4 regions of the Heyndrickxia sp. NPDC080065 genome follow, and region 4 is predicted to be linked to each of the others. Evidence: predicted binding sites of a transcription regulator. Region 4 holds the regulator's gene; each other region holds the start of a gene.
What was found. Region 4 encodes Rex, which represses fermentation and respiration genes when NADH is low (regulators of the CRP and FNR family bind a similar motif). Its sites were predicted from a motif close to TTGTGAAATATTTCACAA; they were not measured.
Positions count from the first base shown of each region.

Region 1: the regulator Rex is predicted to act here: its motif matches at 1,044-1,061, upstream of ACQKP0_RS06900 (cytochrome c oxidase subunit 2A).
Region 2: the regulator Rex is predicted to act here: its motif matches at 768-785, upstream of qoxA (cytochrome aa3 quinol oxidase subunit II).
Region 3: the regulator Rex is predicted to act here: its motif matches at 791-808, upstream of ACQKP0_RS19685 (cytochrome ubiquinol oxidase subunit I).

Region 1 covers NZ_JBNNWS010000005.1:60,818-63,026, forward strand. Annotated here, with positions in the region: gene ACQKP0_RS06895 (xanthine phosphoribosyltransferase) at 1-536, opposite strand, end outside; purine riboswitch at 683-784, opposite strand; gene ACQKP0_RS06900 (cytochrome c oxidase subunit 2A) at 1,131-1,271, shown strand; gene ACQKP0_RS06905 (cytochrome c oxidase subunit II) at 1,453-1,935, shown strand; gene ACQKP0_RS06910 (b(o/a)3-type cytochrome-c oxidase subunit 1) at 1,932-2,209, shown strand, end outside.
Region 2 covers NZ_JBNNWS010000010.1:152,787-154,995, reverse strand. Annotated here, with positions in the region: gene ACQKP0_RS13985 (methyl-accepting chemotaxis protein) at 1-331, opposite strand, end outside; gene qoxA (cytochrome aa3 quinol oxidase subunit II) at 896-1,858, shown strand; gene qoxB (cytochrome aa3 quinol oxidase subunit I) at 1,928-2,209, shown strand, end outside.
Region 3 covers NZ_JBNNWS010000017.1:91,046-93,254, forward strand. Annotated here, with positions in the region: gene ACQKP0_RS19675 (sensor histidine kinase) at 1-92, shown strand, start outside; gene ACQKP0_RS19680 (response regulator) at 89-727, shown strand; gene ACQKP0_RS19685 (cytochrome ubiquinol oxidase subunit I) at 929-2,209, shown strand, end outside.
Region 4 covers NZ_JBNNWS010000022.1:7,292-9,500, forward strand. Annotated here, with positions in the region: gene moaC (cyclic pyranopterin monophosphate synthase MoaC) at 268-756, shown strand; gene ACQKP0_RS21705 (redox-sensing transcriptional repressor Rex) at 772-1,431, shown strand; gene tatA (twin-arginine translocase TatA/TatE family subunit) at 1,487-1,687, shown strand; gene tatC (twin-arginine translocase subunit TatC) at 1,707-2,209, shown strand, end outside.

The DNA of each region.
Region 1 (2,209 bases), on a different contig from region 4:
TCTATTTGTGCTAGTGATTCAACTCTTATCCCTTTATCTCGAAGGATTTCCCCTCCATCTTGAAAGGACTTTTCGATAACAATTCCGATGCCAACAGCTTCTGCATTCGCCTGTTTAACAATATCTAAGAGTCCTAAGGCAGCCTGACCGTTTGCTAAAAAATCATCTATAATTAATATCCGGTCATTTTCATCTAGAAAACTTTTTGAAACAGATATTTCATTCGTAACATTTTTAGTAAAGGAATGAACACTAGCTGTATATAGATCGTTGACAAGTGTAAGGGATTTGCGTTTTCTGGCAAAAACTACGTTAATCCCAAGCTTTAACGCCGTCATCACAGCTGGAGCTATCCCAGAGGATTCGATCGTAAGTATTTTCGTAATCTTCTCATCACGGAATCTCTCCACAAATTCATCGCCTATTTCTTTCATTAAATTCGGATCTATTTGATGATTTAAAAAGGAATCTACCTTTAATACTGAATCAGATAGAACAATCCCATCGTTTAAAATTTTTTGCTTTAGTAAATCCAATTTTCTTCCCCCTAAAATAAGATTTGACCAAAGGAAAATATAAAAAAGTCCAATGGTCATTGCACTCAACATCATTGTGAGTGAGCCAATGTCCATTGAACATTTTGTCAATAGAAAGAATAAAAAATCAATATATTGTACTATTGATTTCACCATTGCTCACACATAGTCAAGCTATTTTCGGTAGCTTGGTAGAAACTTGCAGGCCATATTCCCACGATTATATGAGTGAATGCATATTAAATTTCTATTATTATATCACTTATACAATTGGATTAAAAGCTATATTAATAAAACATTTTATTAATATAGCTTTTATTTTTGGCTTTGTTAAACAATGCTGTTGTTTCTATAAACCCCTGTATGGTATGTGCTTTCGCTAGTTTTACTTCGTAAAAAAATCGCCTCACACATACCATACAGGCGATTTTACCAACAGTAATCATTAACAAAGCCCAATTTTTATTTCTTTTGATTTCACACATTCATCACAAAATGAGCTGAAAAGTGTGATAAATGTCACAGATGAACTAGTGCATCGTCACTATGATAAAAGTATCAAGAACAATCACATACAAGAAAGGAGCAAAATAAATGGCTAAGCCACAGATGAAACAAAATCTAAATGAAGAGTCATCTTCATTAAAAGGGACTTTAGCAGCAGTATTTATCGTAGGAGCTTTCCTTGTCATATCATGGCTTGCAATTTTTGGATTATATTTAAACCGTTTATAAAAGTAGTTCTCATTAAGAGTATCACTATTTAAAAGTGGGAATTTCCTTAATCGGTTTGGTTTTGGGGCATCTTTTCTTAATAATCATCTTTTATGAAATATTCCATAGATTACGTTTTTTGAATTCAAATAAAAATGTACTAGAAAAGAGCCATTATAAAAGTTTAGGAGTTGAGAACGCTATGCATTTACATCGCTATGAAAAATGGTGGCTAACATTCGGTATATCTGCACTTATTATTTTCTTATCTATAGTGGGTATTCAGGCATTTCACCAAGGTCATCAACCGCCTAGTGCAAAAGCATTTGTCGATCCAGAAAGAGTTGATCAGACAGAACCGTTTAATAAGCCGGGATTAAAGAAAGTTGAAGGAAAGGATTGGGATTATGAGCTTGTTGTTGTCGCCTCTGCTTTCTCTTTTAATCCTGGAGAGATTGAGGTGCCAAAAGACGCCAAAATTAAGATTATTGCAACAACAAAAGATGTTGTCCATGGCTTTGAAGTCGCTGGTACGAACATTAATATGATGTTAGAGCCAGGATACATCAGTGAATATGTTGCAACCTTTAATAAAAAAGGAGAATATCTTATCGTTTGTAATGAGTACTGCGGGACAGGACATCATATGATGTCTGCAAGAATTAAGGTGGTGGATCAAGGATGAGTACACAAATCCAAAAAGTAGATAAACGTGATGCGAAACTAGCAATGGCATACATTGCTGTTGCATTTGTGGCCCTAGCAATTGGAGGATTAATGGGTCTTCTTCAAACATTAGTACGATCTGGAAAAATGGAATTGCCAGGCGGGATTAACTATTACGAAATTCTAACTGCACATGGGGTTTTACTCGGTCTTGGTTTAACAACCTATTTCATTTTAGGATTTCAATTTGCTGCAATTAGCCGTACAGCTGGGACATTATCTAATAAAGCAAG
Region 2 (2,209 bases), on a different contig from region 4:
TTTTTCTTGTTTTAATATATTCATCGTTGACCTCAGCTTGAAGAAATTGATCTAAATAACTTTCCATCGTTTTTCTTAACCTCTCGATGCTTGAATGCTTGAGAATAATATTCTGAAGATGATCGACAGAAGTAATATTTCTATAAAATTGATCAACCAATTCTTCTTTATATGGTGATAGAATAGTAGCTGCTTTCTTTACAAGATTCAATGTATCCTGATTGATGCCTAAAAATGATAAACGTTCTTTTGTTCGTTCATCTACCTGAGAAATATCTGTCCCACTAAATTGTTGGTTCATGGATGTCGCTCTTTTTGTAAAAATTGTCATCATTTCCTCCATTTTTCTTTATTCGCAGACGCTCATAACCTGCTTTGATACCTCAATCCCTATTTTTTACCGTTTTTTTAAAAAGGAGTTCCCAAGTTGTATATTTGATGCTTCATAAACTGGGAAAAGATTCATATGGAGATATTATATAACAATATAGGACTATTTATCCTAAGAAATATGTCCTATCACTTAATTATGAGGTATTTAATAAATAAATAGTTATTCTTCCCTATGTTTGATCACATAAATAATCAATCTCAATATACCTATTTTTCTATTTTTTTAATAAAAAGAAGCAATATAACCCCAAATAATTTTTAAGATCATCTCTCTATTTATCATATATATAACCATTTTGATTAACTATTTAAAAATTAATTAAAACATTTCTTGAATAATTAGTGACAAAAATCACATTTGATTCATGAACATTTTGTGAAATGATTCACATTATGATGTTTTCTAAAATAAAACGTATTAAGATAATGTCGATGTATCCATTTAACAAATTTCATATTTCTAATGCAATGAAACTTAGAGAACAGAGAAAGGAGTCTTACCATGAAAATTAAATGGGCTTTATTGACAGTAATTTTCACTATTATTACTGTACTTACGGGTTGTGAACCATTAAAGGTTTTGGATCCTAAAGGTCCTCAAGCTAAAACCCAAGCGGATGACATAATCTTATCTATTTTGATCATGTCATTTATTGTCATCGTTGTTTTTGGACTCTTAATCTTTATATTAATGAAATATCGAGCTTCCAAACAAAGTAAAGATTATGAGCCTCCACATATCGAAGGAAATCATATTGTAGAAATAATATGTGTGGGGATTCCGATATTAATCGTAATTTTCCTTTCTATTATGTCCGTCAAATCAAACTATAAAGTTGAGGCAACACCGAAAGGCTATGAAAATCAAAAACCATTAGTTATTTATGCTTCAACCTCAAACTGGAAGTGGCATTTTAGTTATCCTGAAGAAAATATCGAAACCGTTAATTACTTATACATTCCAACCAAACGTCCGATAGAATTTAGACTTTATTCATACGGACCGATCACTAGTTTCTGGATTCCACAGCTCGGAGGACAAAAATATGCGATGTCCGATATGGTTACCACATTACATTTAGCGGCTGATGTGCCTGGTGAATTTGATGGTCGAAATGCAAACTTCAGTGGGAAAGGTTTCGCAGAAAATACATTCAGCGTCAAAGCAATGCCTGAAGCTAAATATGATGAGTGGGTAAAAGATGTTAAAAAAACAGCTAAGCCTCTTACTGAAGCAAAATTCAATGAATTATTAAAACCTGGTCATGTTGGGCAGTCCACATACACTGGAACCCATTTGAAATTTTCACCGGCACCAGAAATGGAACATGGTGGACATCATCATGGCTCAAGTGATTCCGATGATAAATCTAAAGATGAACATATGGATATGAATCATATGGACCATATGGATATGGATCATATGTCAAATGATTCTGATCAAAAAATGGAGCATAATCATTAATCCTTTCTAAAAATAATCACATCAGGTTTTGTATGACAAGCAATATCACTCGAAAGGAGTCAAAAGAGTATGGATTTTTTTAGTAGATTCGCGATACCTAATCCAAGTTTTCCAATATACGCTTCCATGGTTGCCATTGGACTTACTGTTATCGCAATTATCGCTGGCTTAACCTATTTTAAAAAATGGGGTTATCTATGGCGTGAATGGTTAACAACTGTGGATCATAAACGTATTGGTATTATGTATTTAATCTCTGCATTGTTGATGCTCTTCCGTGGTGGCGTAGATGCCATTATGATGCGCGCTCAACTTGCTTTACCTGAAAATAAATTATTAGATCCTCAACAT
Region 3 (2,209 bases), on a different contig from region 4:
GAGGAGCGATAAAAATGATCAGCTTTAAAGGAAAAGGTACTAGTATTGAAGTGAAAATTCCGATTTTAAAACAAAAGGAGGCGGTAGAATGATAAAGGTATTATTAGTAGATGATCATGAAATGGTTCGTATTGGAGTTTCAGCCTTTTTATCGATTCAACTTGATATTGAAGTAATTGGGGAGGCGGATGATGGCAGAAAAGGGGTAGAGCTTGCCTTACAATTGCGCCCAGATATTATTCTAATGGATCTTGTTATGAATGAGATGGATGGCATTCAAGCTACAAAGGAAATCATAAAACAATGGCCTGAGGCGAAAATAATTATTGTTACAAGTTTTATTGATGATGAGAAGGTATATCCTGCTCTTGAAGCAGGTGCGACAAGTTATATGCTAAAGACATCTAAAGCAAGTGATATTGCAGATGCCGTTCGATCTACATATGAAGGACAATCTGTTCTAGAGCCACAAGTCACTGGAAAAATGATGATGCGGATGAAGCAAGGCAATAAACGTCCACTGCATGATGATTTAACGAATCGAGAGCTCGAAATCCTTTTACTAATGGGCGAAGGGATGACCAATCAAGAAATCGCGGATGAATTATTTATTGCATTAAAAACGGTTAAAACACATGTAAGTAATATATTAAGTAAATTAGAAGTTCAGGATCGTACACAAGCCGTCATTTATGCTTTTCAACATCAATTAATAAATAAAAAATAGGAGATATAGGGGATCCATTTAACCCTATTATCTCCTATTTTTATTTTTTTCTTAGAGTTAAGTTTGTGAAAAATGTCACAAAACATTCATGCTCAATGATTCACATTGTATAAAAAAGGTTTACACTAATAGTAATAAAAGTAAATAAAAAATACTTTTAATACTAAGAATATATACTGGAAATAAAGGAGGGTTTTCATGATGGAACTGGATAATGTCATTTTGAGTCGAATGTTAACAGGAATGACCTTAGCTTTTCATATTATTTTTGCAACGATCGGTGTTGGTGTACCTGTTATGATATCAATTGCTGAGTTTTTAGGAATTAAACGAAAGGATCCATATTACAACCTTTTAGCTAGGCGTTGGGCAAGAGGATTTACGATCACTGTTGCGGTGGGAGTTGTAACTGGTACATGTATAGGTCTTCAGTTATCCATGCTTTGGCCGAGTTTTATGCAAGTGGCGGGAAAAATTATTGCTTTACCTTTATTTATGGAAACATTCGCTTTTTTCTTTGAAGCGATCTTTCTCGGAATTTATTTGTATACTTGGGATCGATTTAAAAATAAATACGTGCACTGGATTTTAACATTTCCGATAATGATTGGTTCATCTGCGTCTGCTATGTTTATTACAATGGTTAATTCATTTATGAACACTCCTCAAGGCTTTACTTTAAAAAATGGAAAAATGCTTAATATCGATCCTATAGCAGCAATGTTTAATCCTGCCACACCATCAAAGGTGTTTCATGTAGTAACTTCTGCATATGCGGCTTCAGCAATTTTGCTTGCAGCTATTACTGCCGTTTTATACATACGAGGAAAACGAGGCATTTATTATCAAAAAGCATTAACACTAACGATGGTGACAACCTTCATTTTTGCTACTGGAACAGCATTAGCTGGAGATGCATCTGCAAAATTTCTAGCTAAACATCAACCGGAAAAACTTGCTGCTGCTGAATGGCATTTTGAAACAAGCAGGGGAGCGGATCTAATATTATTTGGTACTCTAGATGAAAATAATCATATAAAAAATGCCATTCACATACCCAAATTCCTTAGCTTTTTAGCAGGTGGATCCTTTGATACAAAAGTAATTGGTTTGAATGATTTTCCAAAGGATGAAATTCCGCCTCTTAGTGTCCATTACATGTTTGATTTAATGGTGATTATTGGTTTTTATCTTGTATTAATCCCTCTTGTATTTTTATTTATACGCCGTATTAAAAAATGGTCGGAATGGAATAAGCCGCTTTTATGGGCAATTGTTGCGGGCGGTCCTTTAGGAATTGTTGCCATTGAATTAGGATGGATGTATGCGGAACTAGGCAGGCAGCCATGGATTTTAAGAGGATATATGAAGGTTGCGGAAGCTGCAACGACCGGTAATGGGGTAGGATTAACATTTATTTTGTTTGCGATTCTTTATTTCATCCTTGCGATTATTAGTTGTGTTGTTCTAATTAAAATGTTT
Region 4 (2,209 bases):
CCCCTCGAGGTCAAATAACCTCTAACCTATGAAGTCAAAGAACAGACTTCATAGGTTAGAGAACATTTGCTTGTCGGGGCTGAACAAGGCACTTCCACTTTTTAAGTCAGCTCGCTGCTCCGCTCCTCACGTATTAAAAGCATACGCTCTGGTGCTCGCAGACTTCGCTTCCTCGAACTTCTCGGCTCTTTTTGTCCTCCTTTTTGAACACCCACATATAGGACAAGTTCACTAAAATAGTGTATGATGAATGAAGAGGTGTTTTAGATGTCTGAGCTTACACATTTTAATGATCAAGGCAGGGCGAAAATGGTTGATGTAAGCGCTAAACCTGAAACCGTTCGGACTGCGATTGCACGATCAAGTATCGAGCTGAGTAAAGAAATGTATCAATTGATTCACGAAAATAAAATGAAAAAAGGGGATGTTCTAGGGGTTGCACAAGTAGCTGGGATCATGGCTGCAAAAAAAACATGGGACCTCATCCCGATGTGTCATCCAATTCCAATAAACGGAATTAATATAGAATTTAATTGGGAACGAAAAAATGAACATCACTTTATCTTAAAGATCACTTCTAGTGTAAAAACGAAGGGAAACACAGGTGTAGAGATGGAAGCATTAACTGCTGCATCAATAACTGCTTTAACCGTCTATGATATGTGTAAAGCAGTAGATAAAGGAATGGTTATCGGCCCTACATTTTTAGTAGAGAAAACAGGCGGTGTTTCAAGTGCTGATTATCATAGGAGTTAGATGGGGGGCCAGCGTATGAATGAAGAATTAATAAAAATACCTCAAGCAACAGCTAAAAGGTTACCACTTTACTATCGATTTTTACAAAACTTACACTCATCTGGTAAACAACGTGTATCCTCGGCCGAATTAAGTGAGGCTGTGAAGGTTGATTCAGCAACGATTCGAAGGGATTTTTCTTACTTTGGAGCACTAGGAAAAAAAGGATATGGATATAACGTCAATTACCTTTTAACATTTTTCCGAAAAACCTTGGACCAAGATGAACTGACAAAAGTAGCACTTATCGGTGTCGGTAATTTAGGTACTGCTTTTTTAAATTATAACTTTTTGAAAAATAATAATACGAAAATAGAAATGGCTTTTGATATTGATCAAAAAAAAGTGGGCAAAAAAATCGGTAATGTAACGATTTACAGTTTAGATGAACTTGCCACACGTTTAATGGAAGAGGATATTCGAGTTGTTATTCTCACGGTACCGGCAGATGTTGCACAAAGGATTACAGATCAAGTGACAGGGACAAATGTAAAAGGTATATTAAATTTTACACCGGCTAGACTAAATGTACCTGCGTCTATAAGGGTTCATCATATTGATCTAGCAGTAGAATTACAGTCGTTAGTATATTTTTTAAAACACTATCCAAATGACACGGAAATTTCACAAGACTAAATGAAAACATAATGGATAAAACAAAAAATATCCTATATCATGTTAGTATGAGGAGGTGGGCCACGTGAGACCTGGTATTGGAAGTATTATTATCATTATAATTGTTGCCTTGCTAGTTTTTGGTCCGAAAAAATTACCGCAATTAGGTAGAGCTGCGGGGAATACTTTAAAAGAATTCAAAAACGCAACTAGAGGCTTAGCAGACGATGAAGAGGATGACGCAAAAAAAGATTCCAAAAGTGATTCTGTTAAGTAAAATGTAAGGATGAAATCATATGAGTCAAAAAAATATGACCATTTTCGAACATATATCCGAGTTAAGGAAGCGGCTGCTGATAATAGTCGTTTTCTTTATCTTGGCTGTAATTATAAGCTTTTTTCTTTCTCAGCCGCTCATACGTTTCCTTCAAACATCTGATTTAGCTAAAAATTTGACAATGAATGCTTTTCGGTTGACAGACCCTTTCAAAGTTTATATGGATATGACAGTATATTTAGCTATAGTTATTATCTTACCTGTTATCCTCTATCAATTGTGGGCATTTATAAGTCCGGGATTATATGAAAAAGAGCGAAAAATTACCTTAAGCTATATACCAATAGCAGTGTTATTATTTCTTGCTGGTGTCGCTTTTTCTTATTTTGTTTTATTTCCAATGATTATTCAATTTATGATGAAGCTATCAGCTCAAATGGATATTAATACTGTAATCGGAATAAATGAATATTTCTCATTTTTATTTCAGATTACAATGCCCTTTGGGTTATTATTTGAATT